DNA from 4 places in the Mesorhizobium newzealandense genome. Region 4 is predicted to be linked to each of the others. Evidence: predicted binding sites of a transcription regulator. Region 4 holds the regulator's gene; each other region holds the start of a gene.
What was found. Region 4 encodes LexA, which represses DNA repair genes until DNA is damaged. Its sites were predicted from a motif close to TGTTCNNNNTGTGTTCNG; they were not measured.
Positions count from the first base shown of each region.

Region 1: the regulator LexA is predicted to act here: its motif matches at 2,790-2,807, upstream of ACFSOZ_RS05195 (ImuA family protein).
Region 2: the regulator LexA is predicted to act here: its motif matches at 3,102-3,119, upstream of ACFSOZ_RS34570 (PA0069 family radical SAM protein).
Region 3: the regulator LexA is predicted to act here: its motif matches at 2,330-2,347, upstream of uvrA (excinuclease ABC subunit UvrA).

Region 1 covers NZ_JBHUGZ010000002.1:217,338-222,472, reverse strand. Annotated here, with positions in the region: gene ACFSOZ_RS05220 (DUF1737 domain-containing protein) at 1-43, shown strand, start outside; gene ACFSOZ_RS05215 (hypothetical protein) at 30-713, opposite strand; gene ACFSOZ_RS05210 (TetR/AcrR family transcriptional regulator) at 852-1,505, shown strand; gene ACFSOZ_RS05205 (metallopeptidase family protein) at 1,528-1,950, opposite strand; gene ACFSOZ_RS05200 (LysE family translocator) at 2,087-2,719, shown strand; gene ACFSOZ_RS05195 (ImuA family protein) at 2,831-3,838, shown strand; gene ACFSOZ_RS05190 (DUF6504 family protein) at 3,780-5,135, shown strand, end outside.
Region 2 covers NZ_JBHUGZ010000030.1:103,857-108,991, reverse strand. Annotated here, with positions in the region: gene ACFSOZ_RS34595 (4-(cytidine 5'-diphospho)-2-C-methyl-D-erythritol kinase) at 1-267, shown strand, start outside; gene moaB (molybdenum cofactor biosynthesis protein B) at 269-823, shown strand; gene ACFSOZ_RS34585 (GFA family protein) at 965-1,390, shown strand; gene ACFSOZ_RS34580 (hypothetical protein) at 1,398-2,372, opposite strand; gene ACFSOZ_RS34575 (glycosyltransferase) at 2,519-3,043, opposite strand; gene ACFSOZ_RS34570 (PA0069 family radical SAM protein) at 3,194-4,348, shown strand; gene ACFSOZ_RS34565 (ribonuclease HII) at 4,501-5,135, shown strand, end outside.
Region 3 covers NZ_JBHUGZ010000023.1:162,150-167,284, reverse strand. Annotated here, with positions in the region: gene ACFSOZ_RS30485 (ArsR/SmtB family transcription factor) at 1-165, shown strand, start outside; gene ACFSOZ_RS30480 (SRPBCC family protein) at 180-680, shown strand; gene ACFSOZ_RS30475 (ATP-dependent Clp protease proteolytic subunit) at 707-1,312, shown strand; gene ACFSOZ_RS30470 (hypothetical protein) at 1,500-1,802, shown strand; gene uvrA (excinuclease ABC subunit UvrA) at 2,497-5,135, shown strand, end outside.
Region 4 covers NZ_JBHUGZ010000023.1:275,688-280,822, forward strand. Annotated here, with positions in the region: gene gltX (glutamate--tRNA ligase) at 1-613, opposite strand, end outside; gene ACFSOZ_RS31130 (ComEC/Rec2 family competence protein) at 716-3,178, shown strand; gene lexA (transcriptional repressor LexA) at 3,172-3,909, opposite strand; gene ACFSOZ_RS31140 (GntR family transcriptional regulator) at 4,281-5,018, opposite strand.

The sequences.
Region 1 (5,135 bases), on a different contig from region 4:
CGGTCAGGAATACGGGCCGGACACCAAGCTCAGCGACTGGTAGGCGCTCGCATCCACAACCACCCCGCCAGCCAGGCGATCGCTGCCGCAAGCGTTACCAAGCCCAGGTCAAGAGCCCACTCCGGCACGAACGCACGGAGCGCGATAGGCGCCGCGCCAATGAAATAGAGGGCGAGAGGAATGCGCGGCACGCCTCTTCCAACGGCAAGAGAGATTACAAACGCGAGCGTTCCAAGCAGAAAAAGAACCGAACTGACGACCAGAGCCAGTCCGAGCGGCCCGGCTCGCAGGTCGATGATGGTCGTCAGCGGAAGTTTCGAAAATATGAGATTGATCACCACTTCCACGCCTACCAAGCTTGCCAATGCAACGAAGTTGCTGACAAACGCGATAGTGCCGAACAAGCCCGCGCGCCGGCCAAACGCAAGAAACAAGCCTACGACAAGACCAAGCGCCAATATCTCGGCGACTGGTGCGAGAAGTTGCGTCAGATCGGTGGTCGCGATGAGCGAGCTGCGTTTAGCCGCGTTGACCAGAAGAATAAGCGCGCTTCCCATCCCTGCGACGGAGGCAAGCCGATAAAGCGTGACGCTGGGCACAGCCGCGCTCGACTGAGCAATCACGAAATTCTCCTCGTGCTGAGGTTCTTCGGCTGGACTCTGAAGCGAAATGACCGATTGCGGACGGCGGGGTTCGGCGGTTCTGGCAAGCATGTTCGTCTCCTCATCTGGGAATTCGGGAACCGCGAAGACCGCAGGCCTGTTCCGATCCCACCTGTAATCACTGCTTACATGCCCTCTTCGGAGAAGTAAACAATGATTACATAAGTGGCGAAATCATGCTAGAGACGCGTGAAGCAGAACGAAGGGAAAGAGATGGCAAAAGCCAAGACGCCTGGCCGCTCCAGCTACCACCATGGCAATTTGCGCGACACGCTGATCGATGCCGCGGTTCAACTCGTTGAGGAAGGCGGCCCCGACAATGTGAGCGTGCGCGAAGCCGCGAAGCGTGCCGGCGTTTCCCCCGGCGCGCCATTCCGCCACTTCAGCAACAAGACCGCATTGATGACGGCTGTCGCAGAGCAGGCAATGAGCCGATTCCGCTCGGAGATTACGAATGCAGTCGAGAACCTTGCGACGGACGACCCGATTGAGCGCTTTGCCGCTGTTGGCATCGCCTATTTGCGCTGGGCAATTCGAAACCCCACCCATTTCCAGATCATCTCGACACGCAGTCTTATTGATTGGGATAGTTCGGAGTCGCTGCGTCACGATAACGAAGCGGTACGTTCGCTAATGGAAGGGTCGATGGCAGAAGCGCAGCGACGAAACATGCTCCGGTCAGACGACATAGCAGAGACCCAGATTGCCGCGAGGGCGCTCGTCTACGGGCTCGCACGCATGTACATTGATGGACACTTTGCGCAATGGGCAGTGGCCGGACATACTGAAGAGCAGACTGCGCAGAACGTATTAAAGCATTTCGTGACACTCATTGGGAAATGATGACCCGACGTAGGAATTAGTTTTATTCAGCCGCCTCTTCGATCTTCTCCATATCATCATCCGACAGACCAAAATGGTGGCCGATCTCGTGGATCAGCACGTGGGTGACGATGTCGCCAAGCGTCTCCTCGTTCTCGGACCAGTAGTCGAGGATGGCGCGGCGGTAGAGCGTGATGCGGTTCGGACCCTCGCCGGTCTGCGGATTCCAGCGTTCGGCGATGCCGCGTCCCTCGAACAGGCCGAGCAGGTCGAACGGCGTTTCCAGCGACAGGTCGTCCATGATTTCGTCGGTCGGGAATTCGGCGATCTGGATGACGATCTCGCCGGTCAGCTTGCGAAAATCCTCCGGCAGATGCGCGTAAGCCTCCAGCGCCAGGAACTCCATTTCCTCCATCGAGGGCGAGAGTTCGTCGTGCCAGGTGCGGGTCTTGTAGATGCGGGCCATGCTTTGTCCTTTGATCCCGGCATATAGGCTTTCGCACCGGAATCGGCAAATGATGCCGGCAATTCCGGCTTCGGGTGCTTTGCCGCCGCGGAGGAATCGCGTAGGGGTCAGTTCCGGCCATGTAACAGGAGTTCTCATGCCGGACCTTTCCATCATTGGACTTTTCGCCATTGCTTGCCTCGCTCTGACCGCGACGCCGGGGCCGGACATGCTGTTGATCGCATCCCGCAGCGCCAGCCAGGGGCGCGCCTCGGGCCTTGCGACCTATGCCGGCATCGCCACCGGCACCTATTGCCATGCGCTGGCCGCCGCCTTCGGCCTGTCGCAACTGTTCCTTGCCGCGCCCATCGCTTTCGACATCGTCCGCTATGCCGGAGCGGCCTACCTCGCCTATCTCGCCTGGAAGGCGTTCCGCTCCGATGGAACAGCGCTTGCACCGGTCGCTGGCCTGCCGCGCTACTCGCAAGGCCGCATCTTCCGGCAGGGATTGTTGACCAATCTGCTCAACCCGAAGATGGCGCTGTTCGTGCTGGCGCTGTTCCCGCAGTTCGTGCAGCCGCAGGCCGGTTCGGTGGCGGCGCAGATCCTGGTGCTGGCCACCGTGCTCAACCTGATCGGGCTGGTGGTCAATGGCTTGGTCATCCTGACCGCAAGCCGGATCGGTGCGGCCTTGTCGAGGCGGACGCGGTTTCGGCGGGCGCCGCAGATTCTGCTGGGAACCGTCTTTGCAGGGCTTGCGGCACGACTGGCCTTCGGCGGTCAGCGCTAGATCAAGCGACTGTAGAGGAATAAATTCCCCATGACTCTGCTTGACTCTTGGGGTCCTCTCTGGAATCTATAGGAACATAACAGGAACAATTGTGAGTGGAAGCTGACCGTCATGGCGATGACCGCCGTGGCGCGGGAGACTGTTTTTGCCCTGCGCCGCCAGATCGCGAAGATCGAGGGAACGCTGCCCGAGCGCCTGCAGGCGCCGGTCGGTGCGACCCCTGATGCCGATGTCAGCGCCGATCTCACCATCATCCGGCGCGGCGTTGCCGCGGCGTTGCCGGATGCGTTCCTGCCCACCGGCGTCGAGCGGCTCGATGCCGCCCTGAGCGGCGGCCTGCCGAAAGCCGCCTTGAGCGAAATCCATGGCATTGAAACCCGCGATGCCGGAGCCGTCGCCGGCTTCGCTTTGTCGCTGACAAGCCTGATCCTCAAGCGGGCACAAGGGCTGCCGGTGCTGTGGATCGGCACATCGGAGATTTTCCGCGAGGCAGGCTTTCCCTATGCCAGGGGACTTCATGCCTCGTTCGGCATCGAACCGGAGCAATTGCTGTTTTCCGAGGCGCCAAAACTTGTCGATGCGCTGTGGGTCGCCGAGGAGGCTGCAAGGATGACGGCGCTCGCTGCCGTCATCCTCGAGATTCGTGGCAATCCGCAGCGGCTCGACCTGACCGCCACGCGCCGGCTGCATGCCCGCGCGCAGAGTGCCGGCCGGCCGGTGTTTCTGCTGCGGCAGGCCGCCGGGCCCGAACCGACGGCGGCACCGGTTCGTCTCATTGTCGCGTCGGCGCCGGCGGTGCCGCGCGACACCATAGCCGGGCCGCTCGCCGGCTCGATCGGCCGCCCGGCCTTCACCATCACCATCGGCAAGAGCCGCACGGCCCTGCCTGGACAATTCACACTGGAGTGGAACCCCGATGAACGCGGATTCGATGAAAGAAGGGGCGAGGAAAGAGCAAAGAATCCTGTCCCTGTGGTTTCCCTATCTGGCAGTGGAAAGGATCCTGCGGCAGCGTCTGGGGCGGTCCTGGCGTTCCCGGCCGTCGGATCACCTGCCGCTGGTGATCAGCCATCGCCGTGGGAACGCGCAGCGCATCTCGGCCCTCGACGAGCGGGCTGAGTCGCTGCACCTGAAGCGCGACATGGGCATCGCCGATGCGCGCGCCATGCATCCCTCGATCGACATCGTCGAAGCCGATCCGCAGGCCGACCGCCGCCTGCTCGAAGGCCTTGCCGACTGGTGCGACCGCTACACCCCGCTGGTGGCGCTGGACGCAACGGACGGCCTGTTTCTCGACGTCACCGGCTGCACCCATCTTTTCGGCGGCGAACGCGCCATGCTGGACGACATCCTGTCGCGCTTCTTCCATCAGGGGTTCGATGTCCGCGCCGGGCTTGCCGCGACACCGGGCGCGGCCTGGGCGGCGGCGCGGTTTTCCGGCGACCGCATCGTCGCCGGCGGCGAGGAGGAAGCGCTGCTCGCGCCCTTGCCTTTGGCAGCACTGCGCATCGAACCGGCGACCCGCACCAGTCTGGAAAGCGTCGGCCTGCGCACGGCGGGCGCCGTCATGGCGGCACCGCGCGCGCCGCTCGCCCGCCGCTTCGGCGCCTCGCTGCTGTTGCGCCTCGACCAGGCGCTTGGCCGTCTCGACGAGGCGGTCTCGCCACGTCTTCCCGTCGCGCCGCTTTCGGTCGAACGTCATCTCAGCGAGCCCGTCACCCTGACCGAGGACATCGAACGGCTGGTCGGCATGCTGGCGACGGCATTGAAGACCGACCTCGAGCGCCGCGGCGAGGGTGCCAGGACGCTGGCGCTGCTTTTGTTTCGCGTCGACGGCGCCGTCAGCCGCATTGCCATCGGCACCTCGCGGCCGATGCGCGAACCCTCGCTGATCCAGAAATTGTTCCATGAAAGGCTGGCCGCGCTCGAGCAGGATATCGATGCCGGTTATGGCTTCGATCTGGTGCGGCTCTCGGTGCTGACGGCCGCCGCCTTCGACATGCAGCAGGCCGACCTTGCCGGCGAAGTGACCGACGACGGCGCCGATATCGCGCTGTTCGCCGACCGCATCCGCGCCCGGCTCGGCGAGGGCGCGGTCCTGCAGCCGGTCGCTGTGGAAAGCCATCTGCCGGAGCGCGCCGTCGCCACGATCCCCTTCACCGAGGCCCCGCGCCGGACCACGCCGCCGAAGAAGCCGGACAGGATGCAGGCGCCGACGACCATCTTCCCGCCGGAACGGCCGATCCGGCTCTTCCATTCGCCCGAACCCATCGAGGTGCCGGCCACCGAAATGCCGGAGGGACCGCCGCTGAACTTCCGCTGGCGCCGCGCGCTCTACCGGGTGACGCGTGCCGAGGGGCCGGAACGCATCGCCGCGGAATGGTGGTGCGAGGCCGCGAGCGACGAGGCGGCATCG
Region 2 (5,135 bases), on a different contig from region 4:
GACTTCCATAGCCTGCGCAACTGGCTGGAGATCACCCGCAATGATCTTGAGCCTGCAGCGCTGACGATGCAGCCCGCCATCGGCAGAGCGCTTTCCTGGCTCAACAAGGCTGGATCGGGATTCTCGCGCATGTCCGGATCCGGCGCGACATGCTTCGGCCTGTTCGAGACCGGTAATGTCGCCAAGCGCGCCGCCGCCGACATCCGCAGCCGTCAGCCCGACTGGTTCGTCGCCGCGACGCGCAGCATGACATCGGAGGCCGATTGAGATGGCCAGGATTGACGAGAGCCGCCCTTTCATCCCGATCCGCATCGCGGTGCTGACCGTGTCCGACACACGCAGCCTTGCCGACGACAAATCCGGCCAGACGCTGGCCGACCGCATCACTGAAACCGGTCACATCCTCGCCGCCCGCGATATCGTCACCGATGACCGGGACAAAATCCGCGACAAGGTGCTTGGCTGGTCGAAGGACCCGGCGATCGATGTCGTGATCACCACTGGCGGCACCGGCTTCACCGGGCGCGACGTGACGCCGGAAGCGCTGGAGCCGATCTTCGAAAAGCGCATGGACGGCTTTTCGGAAGTGTTCCACCGCATCTCCTACGACAAGATCGGCACCTCGACGATCCAGAGCCGGGCGACCGGTGGCGTCGTCAACGCCACCTTCGTCTTCGTGCTGCCGGGCTCGCCCGGGGCCTGCAGGGACGCCTGGGACGGCATCCTCAAGGCGCAGCTCGACTACCGTCATATGCCCTGCAACTTCATCGAGATCATGCCGCGCCTGGACGAACATCTGCGGCGCGGAAAATCGGCTCCGTAAAAGCCGAGGCAAAGCGCCGGTTCCACGTGGCATTTGCAAGGCGGAACAAATACCGGCGCCTTCGAAACCCCATTCAAACCCAACCCCGGAAAAAGTACCCTGCGTGAAGGCGATCATCGCCGTCACGACAGGGCAGATACGATGAATGTGCACACTGGCGGATGCCATTGCGGCAATGTTCGCCTTGGATTTTCAACCGAACTCGACCCGTCGCAAATCGAAGTTCGCGCCTGCCAGTGCTCGTTCTGCGTCAAGCATGGTTCGCGCGCTGTCGCCGATCCAGCCGGCAGACTGACCATCTCGGTCAAGGACAGAGCGCAATTGCGGACATATCGGTTTGAGCTGAGGACGGCCGACTATTTGATCTGCGGGGAGTGCGGCGTCTATGTCGCGGCAATCGCCGGGGATGATGACGATGCAAGGGCGATCGTCATCATCAACGCCCTGGACGACCGAGAGCGGTTCAATCAGGAACCGGTCCCTGTCGACTTCGATGCCGAAGGCAGAGAGCAGCGCCAAGCCAGACGCCGCGCTCGCTGGATGCCTGTCGAGATGAGCTTCGAGTAGCCAGCTCTCAACGGATGACCGGCTCGCCATGAAAGCGTCGGCGTGACGGCGGCGACACGCCGAAGCCGACTTCCATCATCAGCCGCGGCGTACGCGCCGGCACGGTGCCCATGTGGAAGCCGAAGGGATCCTCGACGAAGCCGAGGCCGGCGTCGCCCGTCAGCGTCACCGGGCTCTGCTCGCCATAGACATCCAGAACCTCTTGCGCAGGATGGCCGACCAGTAGGGTGAGCTGGTGCTTGAGGCTGCGGCGCTTGTGGCTGCCCCGGACATAGACATGCGGACCGGTGTCGGCGTCGACCGGCTTGAGATAGAAGAAGAATTTCAGCATGCGCCAGTCGTCGAGGTCGAAATGATACTTGCCGAGCGAGGCAAGGTTCTTGTCGGCGTCCGAAGCCGCACCGGTCGGGAAACTCCACCAGACGCGCGTCGTGATCAGCTTCGCCTGGCCGCCGAGATAGTGCGCGGCGATGTCGAGAAGCAGCGGATCGCGCTGGATGGCGAGTGCCGCCTGGCAGTCGAGGATGCGCTCGAAAAAATGCCCGCTGAGCAGCGAGCGGCCAAAGCGCTTCTCGGCCTCGGCATGTTCACCCGGCATGAATTCGAGACGGCGGTCGAAATTGCCGAAGCAAGGCGTACGCCCAGCGAAATTCGAGATCTCTTCGTGGATCGCCGGCGGCAGGGCCAGGCCTGAAAACAGCCCGTCGGAACGCAGCGCTTCGACCACTGCTTCGCGGTCGACGCCGGCAAACATCGTATCCCCCGCATTGTCGGCAGGACGGGCGCGTTTTGCGCCGAGCCAATGCATCCGACGCCCAGGCATTGTCCGCGCCAGCATGAACATCGGTAGCCAGGCGGGGTTTTCGCGCAGGTCCGTCAGATAGGTCGGAATGCGCACGGCGATGCGCCGCAGCAGGCTGCCGTTGCGCGCAATAGCCTCGAGACTGGCCGTGCCGGATTTGTCGGGGGTTGAAAGGTTCATTGGGTCCTCGGCTATGAGGGCGACACCGATGCCGCATCGGTGCTCACCCCTCGGCATGACCCAAACCCAATTCACCCGCCTGAACGGGAAGCTAACCCCGTGTCAGATTTTGTGCAATGCACAATGGACAGAGCAGCTGCAAAAACTCACTTCGGTGAGCGTTGCTCTTGCCTCGGCGGCGCCACCCAGATTTCGGCGTCGAGCCGCTTTGTCGCAAGGCCGCGTGCGATGGCCTCGGCGCTTCCGGCACTCTTGGCCGCTGCCGCGGCCTGATGCTTGCGAATCACCAACCCGTCAGCCAAGGCGCGGTTTCCCGAAAAGATCCGGGCCAGGAACGGTGTCCGGCTGCCGCGCGCCCGCGAAAATCGCGCCGCCATGGTCTGCCTCGCCGTGTGGGCAACGACCGCGTCGATCCAGCCTTCGACCAGCCGCGCGCCCGGCTCCAGAAGCAGCAGCCAGTCGCCCTTGGCCTGGCGGATGCCGACAGCGATACCGCCGGTCACGCACTGACAGCCGGCATGCTCGGCAACACGATGCGTCTGGTCGGTGGAACCCGTGTCGCAGACGATGACGTCACGTACCACGCCCTCGACCGCGCCGCCAATCAGCGAGGCGAGCGTACGGGCTAGGCCCTCCTCGTCATTGCGGGTTTCGATCAGAACACTGAGCATCATTAGCCGAATAGCGGAAAGCCGGACGCAGCGCCAGTTTTTGCAATGCACCACAAAAAGTTCTTGCTTTGTTCTCATCGACTAAATAGGAATAATTTCATGAACAGAACGATTCGACACAACATGGACAGTCCTTGGGAGCGGGCGAAGATGGAACAGATCGTGCGCGCCGACATTGCAGCTTTCGGGGCAGGAAGAGCCGAGATGGCCAATGCGATGATCGAGCAGAGTGGCATGCGTGTCCGTCCGGACCGCAATCGCGGCAGGTCGGCGGGCATCAATCCGTCCGGCCGGTTCGAGCCGGTCAGCCGGCATGTCTTCGATGACGGCTGGAATTCGCTGGAGGAACTGCCGCCCTTCAAGACCGAGGTGCAGGTCGAGAAGCCGCGCACCATCATCACCCGCAACGAATCGCCCGACATCTCCTTCGACCGTTCGATCAACCCGTATCGTGGCTGCGAGCATGGCTGTGTCTATTGCTTCGCGCGGCCGACGCACAGTTTCATGGGACTGTCGCCGGGTCTCGATTTCGAATCGAAGCTGTTCGCCAAGCCGGATGCGGCGCGCTTGCTCGACAAGGAACTGTCGAAGGACGGTTACCAGCCGCGCACCATCGCCATCGGCACCAACACCGATCCCTACCAGCCGATCGAGAAACAATACCGGATCATGCGCGAGATCCTCGAAGTGCTGGAAGCGCGCGGCCATCCGGTCGGCATCGTCACCAAGTCGGCTTTGGTGACGCGCGACATCGATATCCTGTCGCGCATGGCCGAGCGCGGGCTGGCCAAGGTGGCGCTGTCGGTGACGACGCTCGATCGCATGCTGGCCAGAACGATGGAGCCCCGTGCCTCGACGCCGACCAAGCGGCTGGAGGCCATCAGACAGCTGTCGGATGCCGGCATTCCGGCTTCGGTCATGGTTGCGCCGATCATCCCCGGCCTGACCGACCAGGAGATGGAACGCATCCTGGATTCGGCGCGCGCCGCCGGCGCACGCGAGGCGGGTTATGTCATACTGCGCCTGCCGCTGGAGGTCAGTCCGATCTTCAAGGACTGGCTGCTGCGTCATTATCCCGACCGCTACCGTCACGTGATGTCGCTGATCCGCTCGATGCGCGACGGCAAGGACTACGATTCGGAATGGGGCAAGCGCATGAAGGGCGCCGGTCCCTACGCCTGGCAGATCGGCCGGCGCTTCGAGATCACCGCCAAGCGGCTCGGCCTCAATGTCGAACGGCGCACGCTTCGGACCGACCAGTTCGTTGCCGCCGGAAAAGACCAGGTGCAACTGACGCTGCTTTGAAAATGCAGCTCCCTGCGGCGGTTTGATCTGGCGCAGCACAAGAATCCCGTCCGGCCTGCCCCGGCCTGCAGACGGTGCCCTCCCGGTCCGGCGCCCCACCCGACCCGGAGGGACTTGCGGAGAATCGGAGCCGATGCGAACCTCGCCGCAACATGGCTCGCGCGCGTTCCGATTCTCCGCTTCTCTTTGAGATCATCGAGAAACCCGACTTCTCCTTCGAGACGAAGGCGATGGCCGATGGTCTGTGGCCGGTGGCCGGAATGGACGAGGCTGGCCGTGGTCCCCTGGCCGGGCCGGTGGTCGCCGCGGCAGTGGTGCTCGACCCCGCCAACATTCCGGATGGGCTCGACGATTCCAAACGCCTCAGCCACCTGCAACGCGAAGCGCTGTTCGTGCGAATTCTCGGCTCCGCGCTGGGTGTTTCGATGGCATCCATAAGCGCCGAGGGAATCGACGGCAGCAACATCCTCAAGGCCAGCCTCGAGGCGATGCGCCGTGCGGTGGTCGGCTTGTCGGTTCAGCCAAAGCTCGCGCTGGCCGACGGGCGCGACGTGCCGCCGGGGCTGCCTTGCGCCGGCCGCGCGATGATCAAGGGCGACCAGCGCTCGCAATCGATCGCCGCCGCCTCGATCGTCGCCAAGGTGATGCGCGACCGCATGATGTGCGGCTGCGGCAACCATCACGATCGCTACGGCTTCGAGGTCCACATGGGCTACGCCACGGCCCGCCATCGCACGGCAATCGAAGTGCACGGCCCGGTGGCGCGACTGCACCGCGTGTCCTTCGC
Region 3 (5,135 bases), 110 kb from region 4:
CGCGGCGCCGGCCTGGTGGTCGAGCGGCGGGCCGGCCGCAACGCCTATTACAGCGCCGATCCGCAGGGGCTTGCCCCCTTGCTTTCCTGGATCGAACGCTACCGGTCGTTCTGGCCGGAGCGCATCGAAAGGCTGAAGGCGGTTTTGAAGGACATGGATCAATGAAGAACCTGGGATCAATGACAGAGCAAAGCCACGCGGACTCCGAGGCAGCACCTGATGCGATCGAGGATGCGATCGAGTTTGAGTGTGACCTGCCGGAACCGCCGGAAAAGGTGTGGCGGGCGCTGACCGTGCCGGAGCTGCTCGCCGCCTGGATGATGCCGAACGACATCAAGCCTGAGACAGGCAGCCGTTTTGCCTTTGCCGGGCTGGAGGCAGCGATCGAATGTGAAATCCTCGACGCCGAACCCGAACGGCTGTTGCGCTATTCCTGGCGAGAGCGGCCGCAACCAGGCGATGCCGCGCGGCAAGACCCGCTCGACAGCACCGTCACCTTCACGCTCGCCCGCACCGTCTCGGGCGGCACGCATCTGCGCATCGTCCATGGCGGCTTTGCCCGAACGGCGATGCCCGCCGTCGCCATGGCTGGCGCCGGCTGCCGACTTTCGCTCGGCGCAAACAGGCCGCGAAAGCCAATCGCCGCGAACACGCCTCGCCTTTTGCTGCGTGCGGCCTGAGCGAACAACAGCTACGGAGACAGACAATGAGTGGCCTTGCCAATCTGGTGCCGATGGTGATCGAGCAATCGAGCCGTGGCGAACGCGCCTTCGACATTTTCTCGCGGCTGCTGCGCGAGCGCATCGTCTTCATCAACGGTGAGATCAACGACGACATCTCGGCGCTGGTCTGCGCCCAGCTGCTGTCGCTGGAATCGGACAATCCCGACAAGGAGATCTCGCTCTACATCAACTCGCCCGGCGGCGTGGTGACCAGCGGCTTCGCCATCTACGACACCATGCAATACATCAGCTGCCCAGTGTCGACCGTTTGCATGGGGTTTGCCGCCTCGATGGCCTCGTTCCTGCTGATGGCCGGCACGCCGGGACGTCGCATCTCCCTGCCGAACGCCACCATTCTGCTGCACCAGCCGCTGGGCGGCTTCCAGGGCCAGGCCTCCGACATCCAGCGCCATGCCGAGCGCATCGGCCGGACAAAGCGGCAGATGGCCGAACTCTATGCGCAGCATTGCGGACGCACCTATGAAGAGGTCGAACGCACATTGGACCGCGACCACTTCATGACGGCCCGCGAGGCCCAGGCCTGGGGCATTGTCGACCACGTTTTCGATACGCGCAAACAGGCCGCGTGAGGCCAATGCATGTCGCCCAAAAGTGGCCTCGGTTTTGGGAGAACGTCATGCATAGAAACAGACACCTAATGCGCATCGCCTGAAATTAGTCGCGATGCGCTTTAGGCGAGATCGGATTCCTGCCTGCTGTCGAAGATTTGACGATGCCGGTCTGGTCCCATTGGCGGCACGTCACTATAACTTGGCGATGACCGACACGCATCCATCCAGAACATTGCACCGGGTCATCGCCGTTATCGCGGTCGCTGTTGCCGGCCTGATGAGCGGCACGGCCTTTGCCGACGACAGATCGCCGACGGCGCAGAAAGGCGCCCTGCCCGGCGTGACCGGCGACTATCGTATCGCGAAGCCGGCTCCCGAGCCCGAACCCGACGACGCATTCCCCAGCAACGGCAACGGCCAGTTCAAGATCGGCAACACGGATGTCAGGATTTCCGGCAGCATCACCGTTGATGTCGGCGCCGGCGCAATCAAGCCGCCACGTAATTGATACTGCGTGGCTGTGTACCGCGCCGCACATAAAAACAGCCCCGCCGTGCTTTGCGCAAACGGACGGGGCTTTTTTGGATCTCAAATCCAATTTTGCCGGGAGTGTACTGCCGGCGTTTGATTTCGGATGCCTCGCGGCGTTCAGCCGTCGATCCGACTAGCAGTCTCTGATTTTTGTGGGGTATGGCAGGTCACGGTTTGTCGGGTGGCGAAAACGCTAAACCCTGGCACTTATGCCTGCCTCGGCTCCAGTGACAACTGGAACCCGAGGGGACGATCCGGTGGCGTCATGGCTCCACTCCCTTGTCCGTTGCGACGTTGTCGTCCCGAAGCACAAATCGCGGATGCCTGCGGCGTCTCGCAGGCCGCCTCTGGCGGCGAGGCCATCGAAAGACGGCCGGCTTCGTTTGACTCCCGGAGACTGCGCCCCTGAGTCGGTGGCGTCAACCATCAATAGCCGGTTACCGAAAAATGTGATCGCAGGGAGGTTACGTCCACGTCAGTTTTTGCACAGCTTTGTCAGGAGCGTGTTCGGCCTTTGTTCTTTCCGCTTGCCCGTTCACGCGAAAGACGGTTAAACGCTTTTGTCGGGAATTGTGGCGTCTCTCGACGTGGCGGCAATAATACCTACATAGGGGATGGCCGGGAAAACCCGCCATTCCAGGAAATTCCAGATTCTGAGGCGGCGACCGGCGATGGCCGACCATAAATATCTTTCCATTCGCGGGGCGCGCGAACACAATCTGAAGAATGTCGATCTCGACCTGCCGCGTGACAGCCTGATCGTCATGACCGGCCTGTCTGGTTCCGGCAAATCGTCGCTTGCCTTCGACACCATCTATGCCGAAGGCCAGCGTCGCTACGTCGAAAGCCTGTCGGCTTATGCGCGGCAATTCCTCGAAATGATGCAGAAGCCGGACGTCGACCAGATCGACGGACTGTCGCCTGCCATTTCCATCGAGCAGAAGACGACCTCGAAGAATCCGCGTTCGACGGTCGGCACCGTCACCGAGATCTACGACTACATGCGGCTTCTGTTCGCGCGCGTCGGCATCCCCTATTCGCCGGCCACCGGCCTGCCGATCGAAAGCCAGACGGTCAGCCAAATGGTCGACCGTGTGCTGGCGGTCGAAGAAGGCACTCGCCTGTTCATCCTGGCGCCGATGGTGCGCGGCCGCAAAGGCGAATACCGCAAGGAATTGCTGGAGCTGCAGAAGAAGGGCTTTCAGCGCGTCAAGGTCGACGGTGTCTTCTATGAAATCGCCGAGGTGCCGGCGCTGGACAAGAAGTACAAGCATGACCTCGACGTCGTCGTCGACCGCATCGTCGTGCGCGGCGATCTCGCCACCCGGCTTGCCGACTCCATCGAGACGGCGCTGAAGCTCGCCGATGGACTGGCGGTGGCCGAGTTCGCCGACAAGCCGCTCGACGCCAGCCAGACCGGTGAGGATTCGGTCAACAAGTCGAAGAACGAGACGCATGAGCGCATCCTGTTCTCGGAAAAATTCGCGTGCCCGGTCTCGGGCTTCACCATTCCCGAGATCGAGCCGAGGCTGTTCTCGTTCAACAACCCGTTTGGCGCCTGCCCGACCTGCGACGGTCTCGGCAGCCAGCGCGCCATCGACGGCAATTTGATCGTGCCGGACGAAAACATCTCGCTACGCGACGGCGCCGTCAGCCCGTGGGCGAAATCGACCTCGCCCTATTACGCGCAGACGCTGGAAGCGTTGGGCAAGGCCTATGGCTTCAAGCTCGGCGACAAATTCAAGGACCTGACCGAAGAGGCAAAGGACGCCATCCTGCGCGGCACCGGCGAGCGCGAGATTACGTTCCAGTATGATGACGGGCTGCGCTCCTACAAGACCATTAAGACCTTTGAAGGCGTCATCCCCAATCTCGAGCGCCGCTGGAAGGAGACTGAATCCGCCTGGATGCGCGAGGAGATTGAGCGCTTCATGTCGGCCACGCCTTGCCCGGTCTGCAAGGGCTATCGGCTGAAGCCCGAGTCGCTGGCCGTGAAAATCGCGGGCAGGCACATCGGCGAAGTCACCGAGCTTTCCATCCGCAAGGCCGACCAGTGGTTCACCGACCTGCCGGCGTCGCTCAACGACAAGCAGAACGAGATCGCCGTGCGCGTGCTCAAGGAGATCCGCGAGCGGCTGCGCTTTCTCAACGATGTCGGGCTCGATTACCTGACGCTGTCGCGCAATTCCGGCACGCTGTCGGGCGGCGAGAGCCAGCGCATTCGGCTGGCCTCGCAGATCGGCTCCGGCCTCACCGGCGTGCTCTACGTGCTCGACGAGCCGTCGATCGGCCTGCACCAGCGCGACAATGCACGCCTGCTCGACACGCTGAAGCACCTGCGTGACATCGGCAACACGGTGATCGTCGTCGAGCATGACGAGGACGCCATCCTGCATGCCGACTATGTCGTCGACATGGGTCCGGCGGCCGGCATCCATGGCGGCGAGATCATCGCCCAGGGCACGCCGCAGCAGGTGATGGCCAATCCCAATTCGATCACCGGCAAATATCTGTCGGGCGCGCTCGAAGTGGCAACGCCCGGCGTGCGGCGCGAGGCGAAGAAGAACCGGCGGTTGAAGATCGTCGGCGCGCGTGGCAACAATCTGAAGAACGTCACCGCCGAAATTCCGCTCGGCACCTTCACCGCCGTCACCGGCGTGTCGGGCGGCGGCAAGTCGACCTTCCTGATCGAGACGCTGTTCAAGGCTGCCTCGCGCCGCATCATGGGTTCGCGCGAGCATCCGGCCGACCACGACCGCATCGAGGGTCTCGAATTCCTCGACAAGGTCATCGACATCGACCAGTCGCCGATCGGGCGCACACCGCGTTCCAACCCCGCCACCTACACCGGCGCCTTCACGCCGATCCGCGACTGGTTCGCCGGCCTGCCGGAGGCCAAGGCGCGCGGCTACCAGCCGGGACGTTTCTCCTTCAACGTCAAGGGCGGCCGCTGCGAGGCCTGCCAGGGCGACGGCGTCATCAAGATCGAGATGCACTTCTTGCCCGACGTCTACGTCACCTGCGACGTCTGCCACGGCAAGCGCTACAACCGCGAGACGCTCGACGTGCTGTTCAAGGGCAAGTCGATCGCCGATGTACTCGACATGACGGTCGAGGAAGGCGTCGATTTCTTCGCCGCCGTGCCCGGCGTGCGCGACAAGCTCGACACGCTGAAGCAGGTCGGCCTCGGCTACATCCATATCGGCCAGCAGGCGACGACGCTGTCGGGCGGCGAGGCGCAGCGCATCAAGCTGGCCAAGGAACTGTCGCGCAAGGCGACCGGCAAGACGCTCTACATCCTCGACGAGCC
Region 4 (5,135 bases):
CGTCACCACGAATGATATGGGTGACGCCCATGTCGTGATCGTCGACGACGACGGCATGCATGTAGGTCGGGTTGCCATCCGAACGCAGGATGATGAAGTCGTCGAGATCCTTGTTGGGAAAGCGCACCTCGCCCTGGACACGGTCGTGCACCACCGTCTCGCCCTCGGTCGGCGCCTTGATGCGGATTGCGCCCTTGGCGCCTGCGGGCGCCTCGGACGGGTCGCGGTCACGCCAGCGGCCGTCATAGCGGGGCGGCAGCCCCTTGGCCCGTGCTGCCTCACGCATCGCCTCCAACTCGGCCGGCGTCGCGTAGCAGTAGTAGGCCTTGCCCATGCGCACGAGCTCCTCGGCCACCTCACGGTGGCGCGGCGCACGCTCGAACTGCGACACCGGCTCGCCGTCCCAGGTCAACCCGAGCCAGGAAAGCCCATCGAGAATGGCCGCGGTGGCAGAATCTGTCGAACGCTCACGATCGGTGTCCTCGATGCGCAGCAGCATCGTGCCATCGGTGTGCTTTGCATACAGCCAGTTGAACAGCGCCGTGCGCGCGCCGCCGATGTGCAGGTAGCCGGTGGGCGAGGGGGCAAAACGGGTGACGACCTTGTCGGACATGGAACTCTCGGAAACCATCTGAAGCGGGATGCGGTTGCGCGGACTTTCGCGCGGTCGGCGTTCATGTAGCATAGGGTGTCGAGGGTGCAAGGGGCAGACCCGATGGCTGGACGAGGCCGGGGCTCGGATCAGGGCGAGGACGCTGCTATCGGCGTCAGCGAACGGTCGCTGTTTGCGCCGCCGCAGCCGGCTTCGTTGCCGCCGCCATCACCGCTCGTGCCGGGCACCGGCAACCTGCCATTGCAAGCCGATATCCCGGTCGCTGTTCCAGTTGCCGAAGTCGGCAGAATCGTGCGCGTGCGCCGGCAAATCGGCCCGATATCACTGCCTCGCCTGCGCCACAGCCTAGCCACGGCAGCGGGTCTGGAGCTCGACCGAGGCGTGGCCTTTCTGCTGGTGCCGGTCTGCCTGGCAATCGGGGCGATCGGCTATTTTTCGCTGGCGGCGGAGCCTGACTTTCCAAAGCCTGTCGCGGTCGTTGCGCTGACGGCGCTCTGTGCGCTTGTCTCGCGTTCCTGGCCGAAAACCCATCTGTGCTTCATGGCAGCATTGTTGTGTGCGCTGGGCTTGCTCGTCGCAAAGGTCGAGACATGGCGGGCGGGAACGCAGATTCTGGGCTCGGAAATCTCGACGCAACTGACGGGGCGGGTGGTCTCGCTCGACCGGATGGAGAGCGGCCGCATTCGGCTGACCATCGACGTGACGTCGACCGCCCGGCCGAAATTGCGCTATGCGCCGGAGCGGGTTCGGCTTTCGGCGCGAAAGATCCCGGCAGAGATGACCGCCGGCTCCCTCATCACCGGCTACGCCAAGCTGTTGCCGCCGACAGGCCCGGTGCGGCCGGACAGCTACGACTTCTCCTTCGACAGCTACTTCGCCGGCATCGGCGGCAGCGGGTTCTTTCTCGGCAATCCAAAGATGGCCGCCACCGATGACAACGAAATGCCGCTGTCGGCCCGCCTTTTCTCGGGGATAGAAAATGCCCGCGAAGCCATCGCCGACCATATCAGGGGCAGTGTCGGTGGTGCCGAGGGCGAGATCGCCGCGGCGCTGATCGTCGGCGTGCGCGCCGGCATTCCCGATGACATCAACGAAGCGATGCGGCGTACCGGCATTTACCACATCATCTCCATTTCCGGTCTGCACATGGCGCTGGTCGCCGGCACAATCATGGGCTTGCTGCGTGGCGCCTTCGCCCTGTTTCCGGACTTTTCCGCGCGTCGGCGGGTGAAGAAATACGCGGCCGCCGCGGCACTTTTCTCGATCGCCGCCTATCTAGTCATCTCGGGCGTCGTCGTTGCCGCGGAGCGCAGCTTCATCATGCTGGCGGTGATGCTGATTGCCGTGCTGTTCGATCGGGCGGCGCTGACCATGCGCAATCTGGCGATCTCGGCGATCGCCGTCATTGTGGTGTCGCCGCATGAGGTGGTCGGCCCGAGCTTCCAGATGTCGTTCGCGGCGACGGCTGCGCTGGTCGGCGCCTATGCCGGCTGGTCGGATCATCGAGCGGGAAAAACGAGACCTCCGCCACCACGGCGATCGCTGCCTGGCTTTCTCACGCAAAAATTCCTGCTGGCGGCTGGTGGCCTTGCCATGACCTCCATCATCGCCGGCGGCGCGACTGCACTGTTTGCCATCTGGCATTTTCAGCGGGTGTCGCCGCTCAGCCTGTTCGCCAATCTGGCCATCATGCCGATCGTGTCACTGGTAGTCATGCCCTTCGCCGTCCTCAGCGCGCTGGCGATGCCGTTCGGTGCCGACGGCCCCTTTCTTTATGTGATGGGCAAGGGCCTGACGGCGATGATCGCCATGTCCGGATGGATTTCCGAGCGCTCGCCGGTCGACGCCGTCGGGTTGATTTCGCAGCAGTCTGTCCTGCTGGTGGCGATTGCCTTGGTCATTGCAACCATGGCGACGACATGGCTGCGGCTCGCAGCCCTTCCCTTCGCGCTTGCCGGCCTGTTGACCGTCTCGGATACGCGCGCACCGGACGTGCTGATCTCGGAGGACGCCAGGCTGGTCGCGTTGCCGATCGGGGGCGGCGAGCTCGCCGTCAGCCGCGCACGTCCGAACGAATTCACGGTCGACAACTGGAAACGCGCTCTGACATCCGAAACCATCGTCGTGCCGGAGGTGTTCAACAACGGCGACGGGCAATTCGACATAGCGGATGCCGCTGGAATACCGCCCGGAGCGCCTTTCTACTGCGCATCAGGCGTTTGTCTCGCCAAGCATCCGTCCGGTGCGATCATCGCGCATGTCGAAGATCGAAAAGACGCCTGGAAAGCCTGCGGCTTCGCTGACCTGATTGTCATCAATGACGCGACGGCCTATGACCCCTGTCACAATCCCCTGGTGCTCGTCATCACCAAACGGCAACTGGCCCGCAAGGGCAGCGCCGCCGTCTTCTTCGATCGAGAGTCGGCGACCACGCCGGCAACGGTCAGCTTCGCGGTGGACAGGCCATACCGGCCCTGGCACACGCAACGCAAATTCTCGCGCGAGGCGAGGGGCCTGCCGCCCTTTCGCAAACCCGAAAAGCCGGTTGCAAGCCCTGCTCAGTAGCGCCTGATCAGGCCCACGAGCTTGCCTTGCACCTTGACCCTGTCCGGTCCAAAAATGCGGGTTTCATAGGCCGGGTTGGCGGCTTCGAGAGCAATCGAGGCGCCCTTGCGGCGGAACCGCTTCAGCGTCGCTTCCTCTTCATCCACCAGCGCCACGATGATCTCGCCCGGGCTCGCTGTGTCGGCGTTACGGATGATGACGGTGTCGCCGTCGAAGATGCCGGCCTCGATCATCGAATCGCCCTTGACCTCCAGGGCGTAGTGCTCGCCACCCATGATCATGTCCGGCGGCACCGAGATCGAATGCGTCTGGTGCTGGATGGCGTCGATCGGCACGCCGGCGGCAATGCGGCCCATCACCGGTATCGACACGGCGGAGACCACGTCGTCGTCATTGCCGGCAGAAGGCATCCGCGAAGGCGACGGCTTGATTTGCCGACCAAGTCCGCCTTGCCCAAGACTGCCCTGAATGACGCTTGGTGAGAACTTTTTTGCCGCGTTGAGGCCAGGCGCGATCGAGTCCGGCAGCCGCAGCACTTCCAGCGCGCGCGCCCGGTTGGGCAGTCGGCGAATGAAGCCGCGCTCCTCCAGCGCCGTGATCAGCCGGTGGATGCCGGATTTGGAGGCAAGGTCGAGCGCTTCCTTCATCTCATCGAAGGATGGCGGAATACCGCTCTCCTTGAGGCGTTCATGGATGAACATCAGCAGTTCATGTTGTTTGCGCGTCAGCATGGCAGCCCCCAGGTTACCTGAAATCGGAATCGGAAAAACAAACCCAGAACAAACACTATCTGTTCCAGTTGTGTTCCGCAACCGTTTAAAGTTTAATGAATTTGTTAAGACGGCTGAAATCATCTGCCGCGCGGCAGCGTGCGGCGTTCGACGCTTGTCTGCCACCGCCACAGCCTTGGTTCGATTGAAAATGTTATGGTTAATGGCTTGTGGCCCACCCTGTATCGGGCTTGGCATCCGTTACAGATGAAGCTTGACGAGAGGGCTTTGTTCACGTCACCGATGGTTGGCCTGCCGTGAACGAAACGAAGCCAAAATGCCAACTTCGCCGGAGAAATTGACGAAGTCGGCTTTGGCTTGTTCCTGTTGCATTACCGCTTGTTTGTGCTGCGGTCGCAGGCATGGACATAGACATGCAACGTGTAGTCGATGTGGGCAATCATCAGGGTTTTCGCGCGCTCGATGTTGCGATCGAGCGCCGCTTCCATGAGCGCGGTGTGATGTTCGATCGCGACAGCCTGGCGCAACGCCGTCACGGCCTCCTCATAACCGTGCTGCAGACCGGCGACCGCCCGCAGGGTTGGTGCAAGGCCTAGAAAACGGTGATGGCGACGCAACTGATCCGCGATCGTGGAATGGAAGGTCAGCAGCCATGGGGATGTTGCCGCGCCGAGCAGTGCCGCGTGGAAAGCCTCGTGTTTTTCATCCCATTCGTCGACCACGCCGTCGGACGGGTCGTCGACCGCTGTCTTGCAGCGCGACAGCCGGTAATGGGCGGCGACAACGGCGTCCTCCCATTCACGGCCGCCTTTCTCGATCGATTCCTGGAGCAGCGGCAGTTCGACCACCAGCCTCGCGCGTGACAGATCTTCCAGCTCGACGCGCGAGACTGGTGCGACGGCAAAGCCGCGATTGCTGATGGCGGTCACCAGGCGCTCGGCCTCCAACCGCGACAGCGCCTCGCGTAACGGGGTCCAGCCAATGCCGTAGCTATTGCGCAACCCGCTGAGCTTGAGCGGCGCGCCGGGCTTCAGACGGGTCGTGAGGATATCGCGACGCAACAGCCTGTAGGCTGCTTCCGTCTTCGAGAAGTGCTCGTCGTCCAGCATCGCCGTCCATCCATACTATCTGGGCGATGATTATATATGAAATTCTTTCATTCCGTAAATTATATATAATGTTTGACAGCAACCAAGAGACTGCCCATGATCGGCCAACCGTTTCAC